3 regions of the Labrenzia sp. ATLA3 genome follow, and region 1 is predicted to be linked to each of the others. Evidence: riboswitches for the same ligand, from Rfam matches in the RefSeq annotation. Region 1 holds a riboswitch; each other region holds the start of a gene.

Evidence for each region. Region 1 has a riboswitch for cobalamin ahead of cobU (bifunctional adenosylcobinamide kinase/adenosylcobinamide-phosphate guanylyltransferase). Riboswitches for the same ligand answer to the same signal wherever they lie in the genome.
Region 2: linked by a shared signal. The riboswitch ahead of AC2A6O_RS12910 (energy-coupling factor ABC transporter permease) and the one ahead of cobU (bifunctional adenosylcobinamide kinase/adenosylcobinamide-phosphate guanylyltransferase) in region 1 are both predicted to bind cobalamin.
Region 3: linked by a shared signal. The riboswitch ahead of AC2A6O_RS12145 (hypothetical protein) and the one ahead of cobU (bifunctional adenosylcobinamide kinase/adenosylcobinamide-phosphate guanylyltransferase) in region 1 are both predicted to bind cobalamin.

The regions. Positions count from the first base shown of each region.
Region 1 covers NZ_JBXUKV010000001.1:79,340-84,376, reverse strand. The annotation lists gene AC2A6O_RS00375 (cupin-like domain-containing protein) at 1-1,032, opposite strand, end outside; tRNA gene AC2A6O_RS00370 (tRNA-Asn) at 1,250-1,325, opposite strand; cobalamin riboswitch at 1,660-1,877, shown strand; gene cobU (bifunctional adenosylcobinamide kinase/adenosylcobinamide-phosphate guanylyltransferase) at 1,911-2,462, shown strand; gene cobW (cobalamin biosynthesis protein CobW) at 2,459-3,574, shown strand; gene cobN (cobaltochelatase subunit CobN) at 3,609-5,037, shown strand, end outside.
Region 2 covers NZ_JBXUKV010000004.1:311,314-316,350, forward strand. The annotation lists gene AC2A6O_RS12895 (hypothetical protein) at 1-133, opposite strand, end outside; gene AC2A6O_RS12900 (cupin domain-containing protein) at 141-590, opposite strand; gene AC2A6O_RS12905 (LysR family transcriptional regulator) at 696-1,637, shown strand; gene AC2A6O_RS12910 (energy-coupling factor ABC transporter permease) at 1,835-2,515, opposite strand; cobalamin riboswitch at 2,568-2,778, opposite strand; gene aroQ (gamma subclass chorismate mutase AroQ) at 3,048-3,572, shown strand; gene AC2A6O_RS12920 (ATP-binding protein) at 4,198-5,037, shown strand, end outside.
Region 3 covers NZ_JBXUKV010000004.1:150,683-155,719, forward strand. The annotation lists gene AC2A6O_RS12125 (FecCD family ABC transporter permease) at 1-892, opposite strand, end outside; gene AC2A6O_RS12130 (ABC transporter substrate-binding protein) at 946-1,881, opposite strand; gene AC2A6O_RS12135 (ABC transporter ATP-binding protein) at 1,898-2,671, opposite strand; gene AC2A6O_RS12140 (DUF1636 family protein) at 2,668-3,075, opposite strand; gene AC2A6O_RS12145 (hypothetical protein) at 3,065-3,343, opposite strand; cobalamin riboswitch at 3,451-3,663, opposite strand; gene AC2A6O_RS12150 (S9 family peptidase) at 3,795-5,037, shown strand, end outside.

The sequences.
Region 1 (5,037 bases):
TGATCGAACATTTGGAAGCGTCAGTAGTGTGTTCGGTATTTGCAGCAGTTCCTTGAAAAATCGGCAAACCAGAGCAGCGCGGCTCGGTCTATAGGGCGATGAAATGAACGATTTCAGACCCCAGCCAATCCCGCCGACATTGGGAAGGGCGCGAATGGCGGTGTCATAGCTGCGCCGAACCAGCGCGGAATCGCTGTTCTTGAAGGAATGCAGCAATCCGCAGCGCTCCATATCTCGCTTGAATTCCTTCGAAACGACCGAGGTTTCGCGCTTCGTGAACGTCCAGTTGATGTTGATGTTCTCGTCTTCCTTGGCAACCACGCGGTGGTACCAAAGCGGCGGGAGGTAAAGAAGATCGCCTTCCTCCAGGTCGAATTTGTAAAACTGTTTGTTTTTCAGAAGTTTTTCTTCGTCTTTCAGAAGGGAAAAATTGGTGAACGGATAGCAGGGCAGCGGAGTGTCAGGCGATACGAGCACCCATTCCTTTCGCCCCTTAACCTGTACGGTGATGACATTCTCTGCGTTGGTATCGTAGTGAAATTCCGTTCGGTTGTTCCTGCTGTTCACCCAGAATCTCCAGGCGACGGAATCTTTCATTATCTGGTCAGAAGAGAGGACCTCCTTCAAAAACTCCGGCATCTCGATGTCCTGCTCAAGAACAGGTGACCGGCTTACGAAAAAGACGCCTCTGTCGCGAACGGATGGCAGGCTATGCAGGTCCGACCGCAGTCCTTTGGAAATCCATTTTTCTCGCGCTGGCCAGCTTTTAGCCAATCCCTTGATGAGCAAGGGCTGCTCCTTGTCACAGTAGCTTTCGAGAAACTCCGCATAACCGGGAGCTGCTGTGACTGCTGGAATGGATCGCTCTGTATCGCCGATCATTAGAGGTGTCCGGCTTTTGAGATCTGCAGGTGCATTTCTGGCGATGAAATTGCCCAGAAACCAACGCAAGTAACTTAACGTTATTTCACGATACGAGACGTCGTGGATTTTATCAAGAAAGGGACTCTCGTCATCGTCTCCTGCGCGCAATCACGCGAGAGCCGTCAGGGATCAACGGATGAATGTCGACGTGACGATAGGGAGATGTTCTGCCCCGGAACGCGGCTAACTTTTTCGGTCCGCGGCGATGTGACCTGTTGGTTGCAAGGCGCAAGAAAACCTTGCGGCATGCAATCGCGAACGGGAGAAACTCGTAGTTTCCAACCAATTTGAAGCGGACGTTTTGGGAAAAAAGAAGAGGTGGTGATGGCTCCCCAGGCCGGACTCGAACCAGCGACCCAGCGATTAACAGTCGCTTGCTCTACCAACTGAGCTACTGGGGATCACCACGCTCGGGGCCAGCGCGTTGCCGCCCCGTCGATGGAGATGCGTATATCAAAGGCTTCATCCGTTTGCCAAGCCCCCGAGGGTGTTTTTTTCATCGCGCCGTCATTTTTTTGAAGGCTATGTGGAAAACTCGATATATTTCAGAACGCTAGACCGACTGTGGAGCTTGGAAAACCCTACGTTCCGCGCTGTTTGATAGCGCCCTTGCGAGGCAATTGAGCAGTGCTATCGCCGGACTTTGACTCAAGATGGCGTAGGCGTGGGTGGATATGCCGGATCACCGGGGCAAGTGACCGAGTCTTTCTGCTGCTTGTGTCGGCCTCAAGATCCGTTTAGGAAGAAACCGACGGTTCCGGAACAGGCAATGCCCGATCCGGATGAAACGGGAATCCGGTGCGGACTTTTTCAAGTCCAGGTCCGGAGCTGCCCCCGCAACTGTGAGCGGTGAGTGGCTGTACGAAAACCACTGGCGTCCTTATGGGGCCGGGAAGGGGTACAGACCGCGCTGAGCCGCAAGCCAGGAGACCGGCCGTCGCATTGGCAACCCTATGGCGCTGTCGGGCGGACGGCTGGGAGAAGGAATGACGCATTCAACTGGCGAGAGGACGACACTGGTCCTCGGCGGTGCCCGCTCCGGCAAAAGCCGGTTGGCGGAAAAGCTCGCCCATGAAACCGGTCTGCGGAAAATCTATGTCGCAACTGGCGCTGCCCACGACGATGAAATGGCCAGTCGCATCGCCGCCCATAAAGATCAGCGCGGCCCGTCCTGGCACACCGTGGAAGAACAGCTCGATCTGGTTTCCGTTCTTCAAGGCGAATGCGGAGCAGACCGCGTGGTTCTGGTCGATTGCCTCACGCTCTGGCTTTCCAATCTAATGTTCGCTGACAAGGACGTTTCGGCTGAAACTGCGCGACTGTCCTCCGTTCTGAGGGATCTGAGCGGCCCTTGCGTCTTTGTTTCCAACGAAGTCGGCATGGGAATTGTGCCGGAGAACAGACTGTCGAGGTCGTTTCGCGATGCGCAAGGGCGTTTGAACCAGGATATGGCACAGGAGTGCCACCAGGTCGTCTTTGTCGCTGCGGGGCTGCCGCTGCTTTTGAAACCCAATTCACAACCGGATATCAAACTATGACCACTTCTTCCTTGCAGCCCGGCGCGAAAATACCGGCAACCATTGTCACTGGGTTTCTGGGCGCCGGCAAAACCACGCTGATCCGCAACTTGCTTACCAACGCCAATGGCAAACGGATCGCGTTGATCGTCAACGAATTCGGTGACATGGGATTCGACGGCTCTCTGGTAAACGGATGCGCGGACCCTGATTGCGCCGCAGAGGAAGTGGTTGAGCTGACCAATGGCTGCATCTGCTGCACCGTTGCCGACGATTTTCTCCCGACCATGGAAATGCTGCTCGCGCGGGACAATCCGCCGGAGCACATTGTCATCGAAACTTCCGGTCTTGCGCTGCCGCAGCCGCTTGTGCGGGCCTTTTCCTGGCCGAGCGTGAAACCGAAAGTAACGGTCGATGGGGTTGTGACCGTGCTTGACGCTGCCGCACTCGCCGAAGGCCGGATCGCACTTGATGAGGATGCGCTTGCTGCACAGCGTGCTGCTGACGAAGCCCTGGATCACGACAGTCCGGTCGAAGAACTCTTCCATGACCAGCTGCGGTGCGCCGATCTTGTTGTGCTGAACAAGGCCGATCTCGTTTCGGAAGACGCCCTGAAACAGGTGCACGAGAAGATCGCCGCCGATGTCCGTCCAGCCGTTCACGTGGTGGCATCCGAAAACGGCACGCTCCCGATTGAAGTTCTGCTCGGTAGGGGCTCTGCTGCCGAGGACGACATGACGGACCGTCACGAACATCATCACCACCATGATGACCATCATGATCACGACGATGACCACGACCACGACCACGATGATGACCACCATCACCACGATCATCACCATCACGATGATTTTGAAAGCCACGTGCTGGACGTCTCGTCCTTCGTGAGCCTGAAAGAGGCCGAGACAAAGGTTCTTGAAGCCATGACGCAAAAAGGTGTTCTGCGCATCAAGGGTTCCGTTAAGATCGAGGGCAAGGCGGCGCCGGCAATGGTGCAGGCCGTTGGTCCACGGGTCGAAACCTGGTTCGCCGCTGGAGCCGAAAGAAGCGGCAAGCTTGTCGTGATTGGTCTGAAAGGTCTGGATCTGGCTGCGGTGCGTGGTCTGCTGGGTGAATTGACGGCTGCTGCCTGACACGCTGAAAACAAGCCGGAAATAAAGACCAAGCATGCACATTCTTGCCAGTCAGACACGCCGGATCGATGACGGTGGAGACGCGGTCGATCTCGGCCAGTCTCCGGCCGACATTCTGTTCCTGTCCGCTGCGGACACCGAACTGGGCAGCTTTGCCGCGGCGCAAGGTCGTCTCGGGGCGGGCCGGGCAGAGCTACGGCTCGCCAACCTGATGGCCCTGTCGCATCCCTACTCGGTTGATCTTTATGCGGAACAGACGGTTCGTGGGTCCCGGTTGATTGTTTTGCGGATTCTGGGCGGAGTGGAATACTGGCGCTACGGCCTGGAGAGGTTCGAAGAGGAAGTCCGTGCGAACGGTATCGATCTGATTGTCGTTCCGGGTGACGACAAGTGGGACGAAGACCTGACGTCGCGGTCCACCAGAACATCGGCCGAAGTGCACCGTTTCTGGCGGTACTGTGTCGAAGGCGGAACGGAAAATTACGCCAACGCCCTGAGATACGCAGCCTATCTGATTGGAAAGGGCGAAGAACCGGCGCATCCGGTGCCCCTTCCTCGTGCCGGAATTTATCTTGCCGGGAAAGCAGCACCCGACATTGCACAATTGAAGGCATCCTGGCGTGACCCTGCCAGACCGGTGGCCGCAATCACCTTTTATCGTGCCCTGGTTCAAGGCGCCCAGACCGCGCCTCTGGACGCCCTCATCAATGCACTCGACAAGGCAGGCGTCAATGCGCTGCCGATCTACGTTTCCAGCCTGAAGGAAGCGGAATCCGTCGCCATCCTGCAAGGCCTGTTCGACGCGGCACCACCCGACGTTGTCTTGAACGGCACGGCCTTTGCTGTCTCCAAAGCCGGTGCTGCCCATCAGCCGACACCGCTGGACCGACCGGGCAAACCTGTGCTGCAGGTCGTCTTCTCATCATCCTCGAAAGAGGGCTGGCAAGAAAGCGATCAGGGCCTGTCGATCCGCGACCTTGCCATGCATGTCGTGTTGCCGGAAATCGATGGCCGTATCCTGACGCGGGCGGTTTCGTTCAAGGAAGAAGGTGTCTTTGACGAGACCACGCAATCGACACCGGTTGCCTTTACGCCTGTGCCTGACCGGATCAGGTTCACAGCAGAACTGGCAGCCGCCTGGGCCAAACTCGGACGGAAACCGGCAGAGGCCAGGAAATCCGCGCTTATTCTTGCAAACTATCCGAACCGGGACGGGCGTCTTGCCAACGGCGTCGGGCTTGACACACCGGCGTCTTGCGTACGCCTGCTGAAGACCATGACCGCTGCCGGATACGACACGGGAGACGGGCCGCAAACATCAGCCGATCTGATGGATATCCTGACGTCCGGCGTAACCAATGCGCTGGAGGGCCGGTCCGGCAAGGCAGACTATCAGGCGCTGTCACTTGAAGACTACGAGCGTTCGTTCAACAGATTGCCTGACGCCGTGCGTTCGGCCGTTG
Region 2 (5,037 bases), on a different contig from region 1:
GGTTGAGGTGACCGTGTGCCGGTGCGAGCGTGTGATCCTGGGAAACGGACATCTGGATGCCCCAGGCCATACCCAGGAGAGCGAAGATCACGCCGGTTGCCAGGAAGAGTGTTCCGAGAGACTTGCTGTTCATGATGCCCTCACTGCACGTTGAGTGGTGGACCGGTTAAGGTCAGGTGATACCGGCGGGCGCTTTCCTCGATGGCCGGCATGTCTTCGGGAATTCTGTATTGGCCCGCGGCCATCTCCTCAAAGAAGGTCTCAAGACCGCCCGGGCTCAGGATGACGAGATGCCGGCTTGGCAGATCGCTGACGACGCGAAACGTGTGCTCACTGCCCTTTGGCACGAACATCGTCTGCCCGGGCCCTCGAACCGACCGTTCCCCTTCGAGCCAGAATTCACAGTCTCCGGTCAGCAGCACAAAGGTTTCGTCGGCATCCTCGTGAATGTGCCTCGGCGGTCCGGACCCCGGTGGAGAAACGCTATCCACGATAGACATGACACCGCCGCTCGCGCCGGTGGAAAGAATGGTTCGGTAGGTCACCCCGAGCCATTCGATGGCGTCAGGCCCCAGCAAGATATCTGACATCGTTTCCTCCAGTGAACATCGGGAAACGAAAGCGCTTTCGTGGAAGGGAGCTTATCGCGGCAGAATCTATATGAAAAATCTATATTTCTCATATAGTCTATTACCATGGTGAATTTATCGACCTTCGATCTCAACCTCCTGAAGGTCCTGGATGCCGTTCTGCGGGAAGGTTCCACCGTTCGAGCCGGAGAAAGACTGGGTCTATCGCAGCCTGCAGTATCAGCCGCACTTGCAAGGCTGCGCACCGCCCTGGAGGACGAGCTCTTCTTTCGCAAGGGACAGCATCTCGAACCAACTGCGTTTGCGGCAAGCCTGGAAGCGCCGTTGCGCGATCATCTGGAAGCATTGAGCGTCCTGTTGAAAGGCCCGCAGACCTTCAGACCCGAAACATCGACGGCCAGTTTCAGAATTTCCGGCAGCGATTACTTTGCGGAGATGCTGATGCCCGGGCTTGCAGCCCATCTGGCACACACCGCACCGTCAATGCTTGTGCATCTGGTTGATCTCGTGCCGGACAACTACATCAACACGCTTGAGGAATATCAGGTCGACCTGGCTATGATTCTTGCCGCGCCGTTGCCGGAGTGGGTTCAAAGCAGGAAGATGTTCACCTCAAGTTTTTGCGTGGTCGCCCGAAGGAACCATCCGAGGCTCCAACGCGCAGGCATTGCGCCTGGAGAGGCTATCCCTATCGATCTCTTCTGCGACCTGGGACATGTGCTGTTTTCTCCGCAAGGCCAGCGCAGCGCAATGGGTGACGCCGCATTGGCACGCGTCGGCAGAAAGCGGCGCGTCGCGATGACGCTACCGGTGTTCGGCGGCGTCTGCCGCGCCGTTTCCGGATCGGATCTCATCGCGCTGCTGCCCACCCAGTTCGCACGGCGGATGGCGCCCATTTCCGATCTGGAGATCTACTTGCCTCCCATGCCCGTGGACCCGGCCCGGATTATCATGGTCTGGAACCGGAAGATGACCTCAGATCCGCCTCATGCCTGGCTTCGCGACCAGATTATCGACATTCTCGCGAGCGTCCACGAAGAGCCTTGAAACCTGCCGAATGTCGCGACTGACGGAACCCGGAGACGGCCCGGAACAGGCCATATCGCCAAGGCCGACGCCAACTGGAAGAAGATCCGCACGACAGCGGCTACGGATCTCTGACAGGTTCGCCCGGCCCACAGGCAAACAAAAAGGGCGGCCCGAGGCCGCCCTTCGTGGTTTGAAATCAGCAGAAGCCTGGAGGCTTAGGCTGCCGCGTCGTGCAGACGGTTTTCAAACGCAAGGTTCTTGGTCAGCGGTGCCAGGGTCTTGGCAGCAGCCAGTACAGCCAGGTCGGCCAGCGGCTCACCCAGGATCACCAGCATGTAAGCAACGCCGAAGGAGCCGACGGACGCCATGTTCTCGGCGCCAAAGCCCTGACCGTAGAATGCCCAGAAGGCAACCCAGCCGACGATACCGGTCTGGAACGTGGTCGAAAGGGCCAGAGCCTGAGCGTAGGAAACGTCAACATAGGCGGTCTTTTCCGGAATGATCCGGTTGGCCAGAAGGCTGACGGCCCACAGCGGCACAAGCAGCGTGGTGACGTTGATGCCGTACTGCGGCAAATCGAAAGGTGCAAAAAACGCACCCTGAAGCAGAAGCCCCGCGGCCAGACCGATAGCGGCCGGACCGGCACCGAACATCAGGAACAGGGTGGAGCCCAGAATGAAGTGAACTTCGGAAACCCCGACCGGATAATGCGGCAGAATTTCAAAGAAGCAGAAGACGGCAACCGTCGTGATGACGGAGCGTACGGCCAGACTGAGAACGCCGCTCTTGCGGATCGTGTCGAGCGCCATTTTGCCGAGAAGGCCGAAGGAAGCAGCTGCGGTACCGTAGCTGAGCACAATTTTGGCACCGTCGACGATGCCCGGTTCGATATGCATATGTTTCTCCTTTGCGCACCCTCCGTGCGCGAGCAGATGTTGTAAACCGGCCCGATGGGACCGCTGGATGGCAGGTTTCCTGGCTCGCGAGTCTCTGCACCGCCCGCCTTCCCGGATATCTCCAGTGGCTTGAAGGGCTTGGCTCTTCGCTTACAGTTGCGGGGGCAGCCACGGTCTTGGTCCCTGTTGGGTACGCCTCACCGTGTTCCCATTTCATCCGCCCTTACGCTTGTTCGGGCGAAACCATCACATGGTGGCATTTTTGCAAGGATTGGCACTGCACAGCAAGCGAATTTTCGCCATATTTGCTCTGAAAGCGACAATGCACATCAATTTTGCCGCCAGACCAACACAGACGAAATGTGAGGAACCTCCCGTCAGAAAACCGCGAGCAGGCCCTCGACAACGCACTTCTGAAGATCACAGCCGCCGCCGTCTTCGACGTGATCACCGAGACCGGTCGTTCGGTTGAACGGACATGGATCACAACCTAAGACTTGTCGCGGATGGATACTTGTGAAAATCTTCGAGGATGTTGAGATCGATTCCCATAACCGTTCTAGCGGTATCCCTCCTCGCCGCCACAGCCACACCCGGCTGGGCTGCGCCCGAAAAGCTCTTCGGCGCCATCAACGAGCGCCTGTCGTTCATGCAGTCGGTTGCTGCCTGGAAGGCGGATAACGACAAGCCGGTCGAGGACCTGCCAAGAGAAAAGGTGGTTCTGGAGGCAGCCCGTGCCAAGGCAGTCGAGAACGGCCTGTCTGCCGACAATGTTACCCTGTTTTTCCAGGCGCAGATCGATGCTGCAAAGGATATTCAGACCTGCTGGATCGAAAGGTGGAACGACGGCGAAGCCCGTCCGCAAAACGTTCCGGACCTGATCAAGGACGTCCGCCCGGAACTGCTTCGCCTCGGCAACGACATTCTGACCTTGCTTGCGCAGAGCCCTGTCGAAGCCTCCGACAAAGAGGCCTTCACGAACGCGGTCACCGTGGAATGCCTGTCCGATGATGCCAGGAATGCCCTGTTTGAGGGCCTCGTAGACGTACACGAGTAGGCATTCGCATTCGAAGCCTGCTGGCGATGGCTTTCATTGATCGCCAGCAACTCTCGCAGTCGCGCGACAGACGATTGCCGCTGACGCCGCTCACCAATCTCAGAGAAGTGGCGGCAGACACGCACGCCCCTTCAGCTGCTTGTGTTCAGACCTCGCACCTTAGTCGGGGTGAAAATTTGAACAGTGTGTTGGACGCTCAGACTTTTGCAAACGTCTCTCATGCACGCAATTCCGATCTTGGGAAATGCCAAAGGAGACCATGTCTCCGGAGCCGGTGGCCTGCGCGCACGCTAGCAGGACACGACGACTGCCTTTCCAGCCCCAGACTGAATCGGCGCATGGCCTCTCCATGCGCAAAATCCGCATTGACGCATAGTATTTTTGACATTGTTGGTTTCTTGGTAACTTTTATGGTTTGTTGTTAAGAGATAACAACTATAAATTGTTTAAGTGACGCGAGTACCGGATTCTTATTCTGGATTTTTCTTGGATTTTCGGGGTAGCAATGAAACTCTCTTCTACCGAAAAGACTGAGACAGCATCGGACCGTAATACTGAAAAATCTTCAGGAAACGGCGATTTATGGACTGATCCTGATAGTTCACATGGCTCCTTCCGCGCATCATTGAGCCTTGCCGTTTTCGGCTTCGACGATCCGGCAGCCGTATACAACCAGATGAGCGAAGAACAGCTGGCGGTGCTTGATCGCCGCTTCGCAACGGTGTGCGCCGTGGCAGCCTCCGAATTCGGTGGCAAACTGGTAAATTTACCAATGGGGCAGAAAGTGCTGACGTTCGGTGTTCCCGATCCGCACGAACTCGATGCAGAGCGGGCGGTGCTCGCGGCCCAGAAGGTTCTCCGCAGTTTTGAATGGAGCAGTTTCAAGTGCCCTGCTCGCTTGAGGTGCGGCATTGCAAGCGGCGAAGGCTTCATCGTTCTCGATAGCGGCCCAAACATGTCTCCCCTGGCTGTTTCCGGTCCGGTTTACGACAAGGCCTCGCAACTGGAACAGCATGCACCGGGAAATGTCCTGCTGGTCTCGGCAGATGCACGGGCGCTCTTTCGCAGCAACTTCATGGCGCGAAAAGTTCAGCTCGGCACCGAAGAGGAAATCGCCTGGGAGGTGTCGCCGGCAATCGTTCCCTCTACGCGGTTCGACCCGCGAGACCAGGATCCGAGGCTTCGTTTCTTCATGGGCCGCATGAAGGAAGTGCGCCTGCTCGCAAAAAGCTGGGCGACGTCGAAGACAGGACTGGCGCAAACCGTCCTCATCGAAGGCGAGCCAGGCATCGGCAAGTCGAGCCTGATGAGCGCCTTCCTGAAAAAAGTACAGACGGACCAACCGCTGGTTCTCAATTTTCTCGGATCCGCCCACCACAAGCGCACACCCTATTTTCCGGTTGCCCAGGGTCTGTTTGCGTTTCTGGGGCTCAAGGGCATGCAAAGCCCCTCATTGCTCAGCACC
Region 3 (5,037 bases), on a different contig from region 1:
GGCTGTAATTACCGCCCACGAGAAAGCGCGCGATGTGTGGCACCATAAGGCCGACGAAACCGATGATGCCTGAAAACGCCACCATCACGCCGGTGATAAGCGCGCCGAGCACAAACACGGTGAGACGAAACCGGGCAACGGGAATGCCGAGCGTCGAGGCGGTTTCATCGCCAATGGTCATGGCGTTGAGATCAGCGGCCCGCACCAGGAAATAGGGTGCCACCAGCAGCAGAATGCCGAGCGGAAACGGCAATTGCGACCACTGGGCAAGACCGAGACCGCCCAGCATCCAGAAGACAACCGTATGTGTTGCCCTGGGATCACCGAGGAAAATCAGAATATTGGCGATTGCCATGATGATGAACGACACCGCCACACCGGCAAGAACCAGCCGGTCGGCACTGGTCGCAGACGCGAAGCGTGTCACGCCAAGCACCAGGAAGGTTGCCACCAGCGCCCCGGCAAAAGCCATCAGCGGCACAGTCATGAGGCCCAGAAACAGGCCGGTGTGCAAAAGCGCAAGAATGGCACCGGCCGCCGCGCCGGAGGAAATGCCAAGCAAATGCGGATCCGCCAGCGGATTGCGCGTGACGGATTGAAGGGCGGCACCGACCACAGCCAGACCGGCGCCAACAAAGCCGGCCAGCAGCGCACGCGGAAACCGGATTTCCCAAACGATCGTTTCGCGGCTCTGCGGCCAATCGACCTCAAAAAGACCGGGCACCGTGCGATTGGCCAGGATCTTGAAGACAGTGCTGCCCGGAATGGCGACCGCGCCTGCGCCGATGGCGGCCACAATCGAAATACCCAGCAGCAGCATCCCGGCAAGAAGCAGAACGCCGGTGCTCCACCGCCGCCGGGATGCGTTGTGTTTTGCCGTCACCTCGGTCATGCCGGATCATCGCTTGTGCCCGCAACCGCGGTGAGAGGCATTGTCAGCAAGTCTCACTCTCCCCAGAAGGCTTCAGTGAGTTTGCCGACAGCCTTGAGGTTTCGCGGTCCCGGCGTTGCCTCGACATAATCCAGGACGACGAAGCGGTCGTTCTTGACCGCCGCAATGCCGGCCAGAGCTGGGTTGTTCTTCATGAAATCCCGTTTCTGGTCCGCCGTCACTTCGCCGTAGTTGACGATCACGACCATGTCCGGATCTTTCTCCACCACGGTTTCCCAATCGACCGTCGCCCAGCTCTTTTCGAAATCGTCCATGACGTTGACGCCACCGGCCGCCTCGATAAGCGCCGTCGGCATAGCATAGCGACCGGCGGTGAAGGGCTTGTCCTCACCGCTGTCGTAGACGAAAACCCGCAGCGGTTTCTCGCCTTCCGGCACCGTTGCCGCGATCCGCGCCAGTTCCTGCTTGTAGGCAGCGACAAGGTGCAGGGCCGTGTCCTCCACGCCGAAGATCTTCCCGAGATTGATCAGGTCGTTGTAAAGATCAGCCAGCGAAGCCTTGGGCTTGTCGCCGATATGGATGCAGGATTCGGTCAGCTCATAAACCTTGATCCCGAAGGGCTCCAGCGTTTCCGGCGTCACTTCGCCGCCAACCTTCATGCCATAGTTCCAGCCGGCAAAATAGAAATCCGCATCTGCCCCGATCAGCACTTCCTTGCTCGGATATTTTGACGCGAGTTCCGGAAGTTCGGCAACGCCCTCACGCATTTCCGCGTCCAGCGTCTTCCAGCCCGAAATGCCGGTATATCCAACCATGCGGTCGCGCAGACCAAGCACCAGCATCATCTCGGTCAGATTGACGTCGTTCGAAACAGCGGCTTTTGGCGGCGCTTCGAAAGTGACCGTACGACTGCAGCTTTTCACCGTGGTCTGGGCAAAGGCCGGAACAGTCAGAAGGGCGAGCGCAGCGCTCAGCAGTAGTCTTTTCATTGTGCTCTCCAGGGAGTCAAAGATGGAAGGTCAGGTAACGCTCACGACTGGCAGACAACTGCTCCAGGCGGACCTGTACCGAATAGGCTTGTTCAATGTTGCCGGGGGTCAGCACCGTTTCCGGCGCGCCATGGGCAACCAGCCGCCCCTCGTGCAGCAGCAGAACCTTGTCGCAGACGCGGCTTGCCAAATTGAGGTCATGCAGGCTTGTGACGATGGTGATGTTCAGATCAGAGATCAGCTCGACAATCTCGAGCTGATGGCGGATATCCAGATGGTTGGTCGGCTCATCCAGGACCAGCAGCTTCGGTTCCTGCGCCAGCGCCCGAGCCACCATCACCCGTTGCCGTTCACCGCCGGACAGCGTGCCAAAGGACCTGTCCGCGTAGGAGTGCAGATCCATTTTCCTGAGGCAGTCATCGACGATTTCAGCGTCCCGTTTGCCTGCATTGGCAATGCCGTTTGCGTGCGGCCGCCGACCAAGAACGACGATCTCGCGAACAGACAGGGCAAAGTCGGTCGGTTGCTCCTGCAGAACGGCGGCGATCGACCGGGCAGCCTCCCGGGCACTGAGGTGCCACAGGTCCGTACCATCCACCAGAATGCTGCCAGAGTGCGGTTTCAAGAAGCGGTAGAGCAGCCGCAGCAGGGTCGATTTGCCGGCACCATTGGCACCGGCAATTCCAAGAACCTCGCCAGCGGGCAGCTCGAAGCTGACCGGATGCAGAATGGTCCTGCCCTGCCCCGTCTTCCAGCTTGCCTCTCGGACGCAAAGATCGATCCCCGTCATGACAAGGCCGTTCCGTCAGCTTCCGAGACGATCATCGCCGCGGGGATGCGGCCCTGCGATGCGGTCCATCGTGTGCCGTGCCGGACGCCGGAAACGCCATATCCATTCTCTAGCTGGCGATAGCGCCTGGCGTAGTCGACCAGATCTTCTATGTCCGTTTCACCTGCATCGATATCACCGAAGAGGTAAATCGCCTCGCCCGTTGCCTTGTAGGCCGCTGTGCATCCACGCGAACAGCTTTCGATGTCGGCTGTACCGCTGATCTCGAAATCGTCACCAACGACCGGAACGGCCAATTGGAGAGCGCGCTTCAACTGGCTGACCAGTTCATATCCGGGCTGACACAGCTGGCCCTTGTGACGGCAGACGGTACTGACAAAAATCTTGTGCGGTTCATTGCTCATGGCGCACCTTTACAGCTTCCGTCCGCGAACGGACAGCATGGGGCGGCGCAGCGACAACCTTGCCACCATGGCTGCGCAAGAAGCTACCAGCTTGAAAGGAAAGAGGATGATCATTGTGTAATGTTATTACATTACTAATCCGATCGTTGGCAACAAGCTTTTGCCTGCCGTTCGGCACCATCGCGCGCAGCGCACGCATCGACAGCGGATCGGAAAGGGTCAAAAGGTTGGCAGGACTTGAGGTTTCAGCAGTCAATTTCCGGTTCATATCGCCCTCCGCGATTGCGCGGGGCAGTTTCGAACCGAATGTGCAACTTTGCCGGCAGGCGCCGATAGACCATGTCACTCACTCCGCCGGGGCACCCCGCCCGGGTTAAGGTTTAAGATGAAATGGCAGGTCTCCTGACTTGCGGGTCATGGCTTGCCTGATCCTTCCCGGGGTTTCCCCAGTGGCGCTTTCAGGTTTGCTCACCGCTCACAGTTGCGGGGGCAGTCACGGATTTGCAGCCTTTCGGCCTCGTCGCACCGTGTTCCCTTTTAATCCCGCTCCGAAATTCAGAGTCGGGAACCATCTCTTCCTAAGTGCTCGAACGCCTGGAAAATGTCAAAGACTTTCACCACCCACCTTGTCGTCCCGAAGCACAACAGATGCAGCCGTCCGGCGGCCTCGGCAGGATTGGCCTCTTGCCTTCACCGCTCAAAAATCCTACCTCGGATCCATGAAACAGGATGCCCTCCCCCCGCGCGCCACTGCGCGCCCCGTCACCCTTGAGACCCACGGCGTTGCTCGCCAGGACGACTTTGCCTGGCTGCGGGCAGACAACTGGCAGGAGGTCATGAAAGACCCTTCCGTGCTGGATGCCGATATCCGCGCCTATCTGGAAGCGGAAAATACCTACCAGGAAGCGCAGATGGCGCCGACGAAGGCTCTGCAGGAACAGCTTTTTGCTGAAATGCGCGGCCGCATCAAGGAAGACGACAGTTCGGTCCCCTCACCCGACGGCCCCTTCGCCTATGGCCTCAAATACGAAACTGGTGGCCAGCAACCGATCTTCTTCCGGACCCCGCGCGATGGCGGCGAGGAAACGGTACTTCTCCACGGCGACAAGGAAGCCGAGGGCACGTCCTATTTCCGGATCGGCGGTGTCAGCCAGTCGACGGATCACAAGCTCATAGCCTGGGCCTATGATGACAAGGGCTCGGAATATTATTCGCTCAGACTGCGCGACGCCGCGACGGCCAAAGATTTCGACTACGCCATCGAAGATACGGGCGGCGGCGGCGTTTTCTCCGAAGACAGTCGTTACGTGTTCTACGTTCGTCTGGACGCCAACCATCGGCCTTCAAAGCTCTTCCGGCACGAGATCGGCACCGACCCAGCCAGCGATGTGCTCGTCTACGAGGAAAAGGATGCCGGCTTCTTCATGGGGGTCGGCAAGACCCAGTCCGGTGACACCATCGTCATCGACATTCACGACCATGAGACGTCCGAAGTCTGGATGATCCCGGCAAGTGATCCGACTGCCGAACCGGTGCTCGTCGCAGAGCGCGAAACCGGCATCGAATATTCCATCGACGATCATGGCGACACGCTTTACATCCTGACCAATGCAGGTGGCGCCGAGGACTTCAAGATCGTCACCGCGCCCAAGAGCAACCCTGGCCGCCAGAACTGGTCGGACCTCGTGCCGCACAAGCCGGGGTGCCTGATCCTGTCCCACTGCGTCTACAAGAGTTTCATGACGCGGCTGGAGCGCGAGGACGGCCTGCCGCGCATCGTGATCCACCGGCTTGCGGACAAGATCGAACATTCCATCGCTTTCGACGAGGAGGCCTATTCGCTCGGCCTTGGAGGCGGCTACGAGTTCGACACCAGCACGATCCGCTTTTCCTATTCCTCCATGACCACGCCGTCGCAGACATTCGACTACAATGTCGAGACCCGCGAGCGTGTTCTGCGCA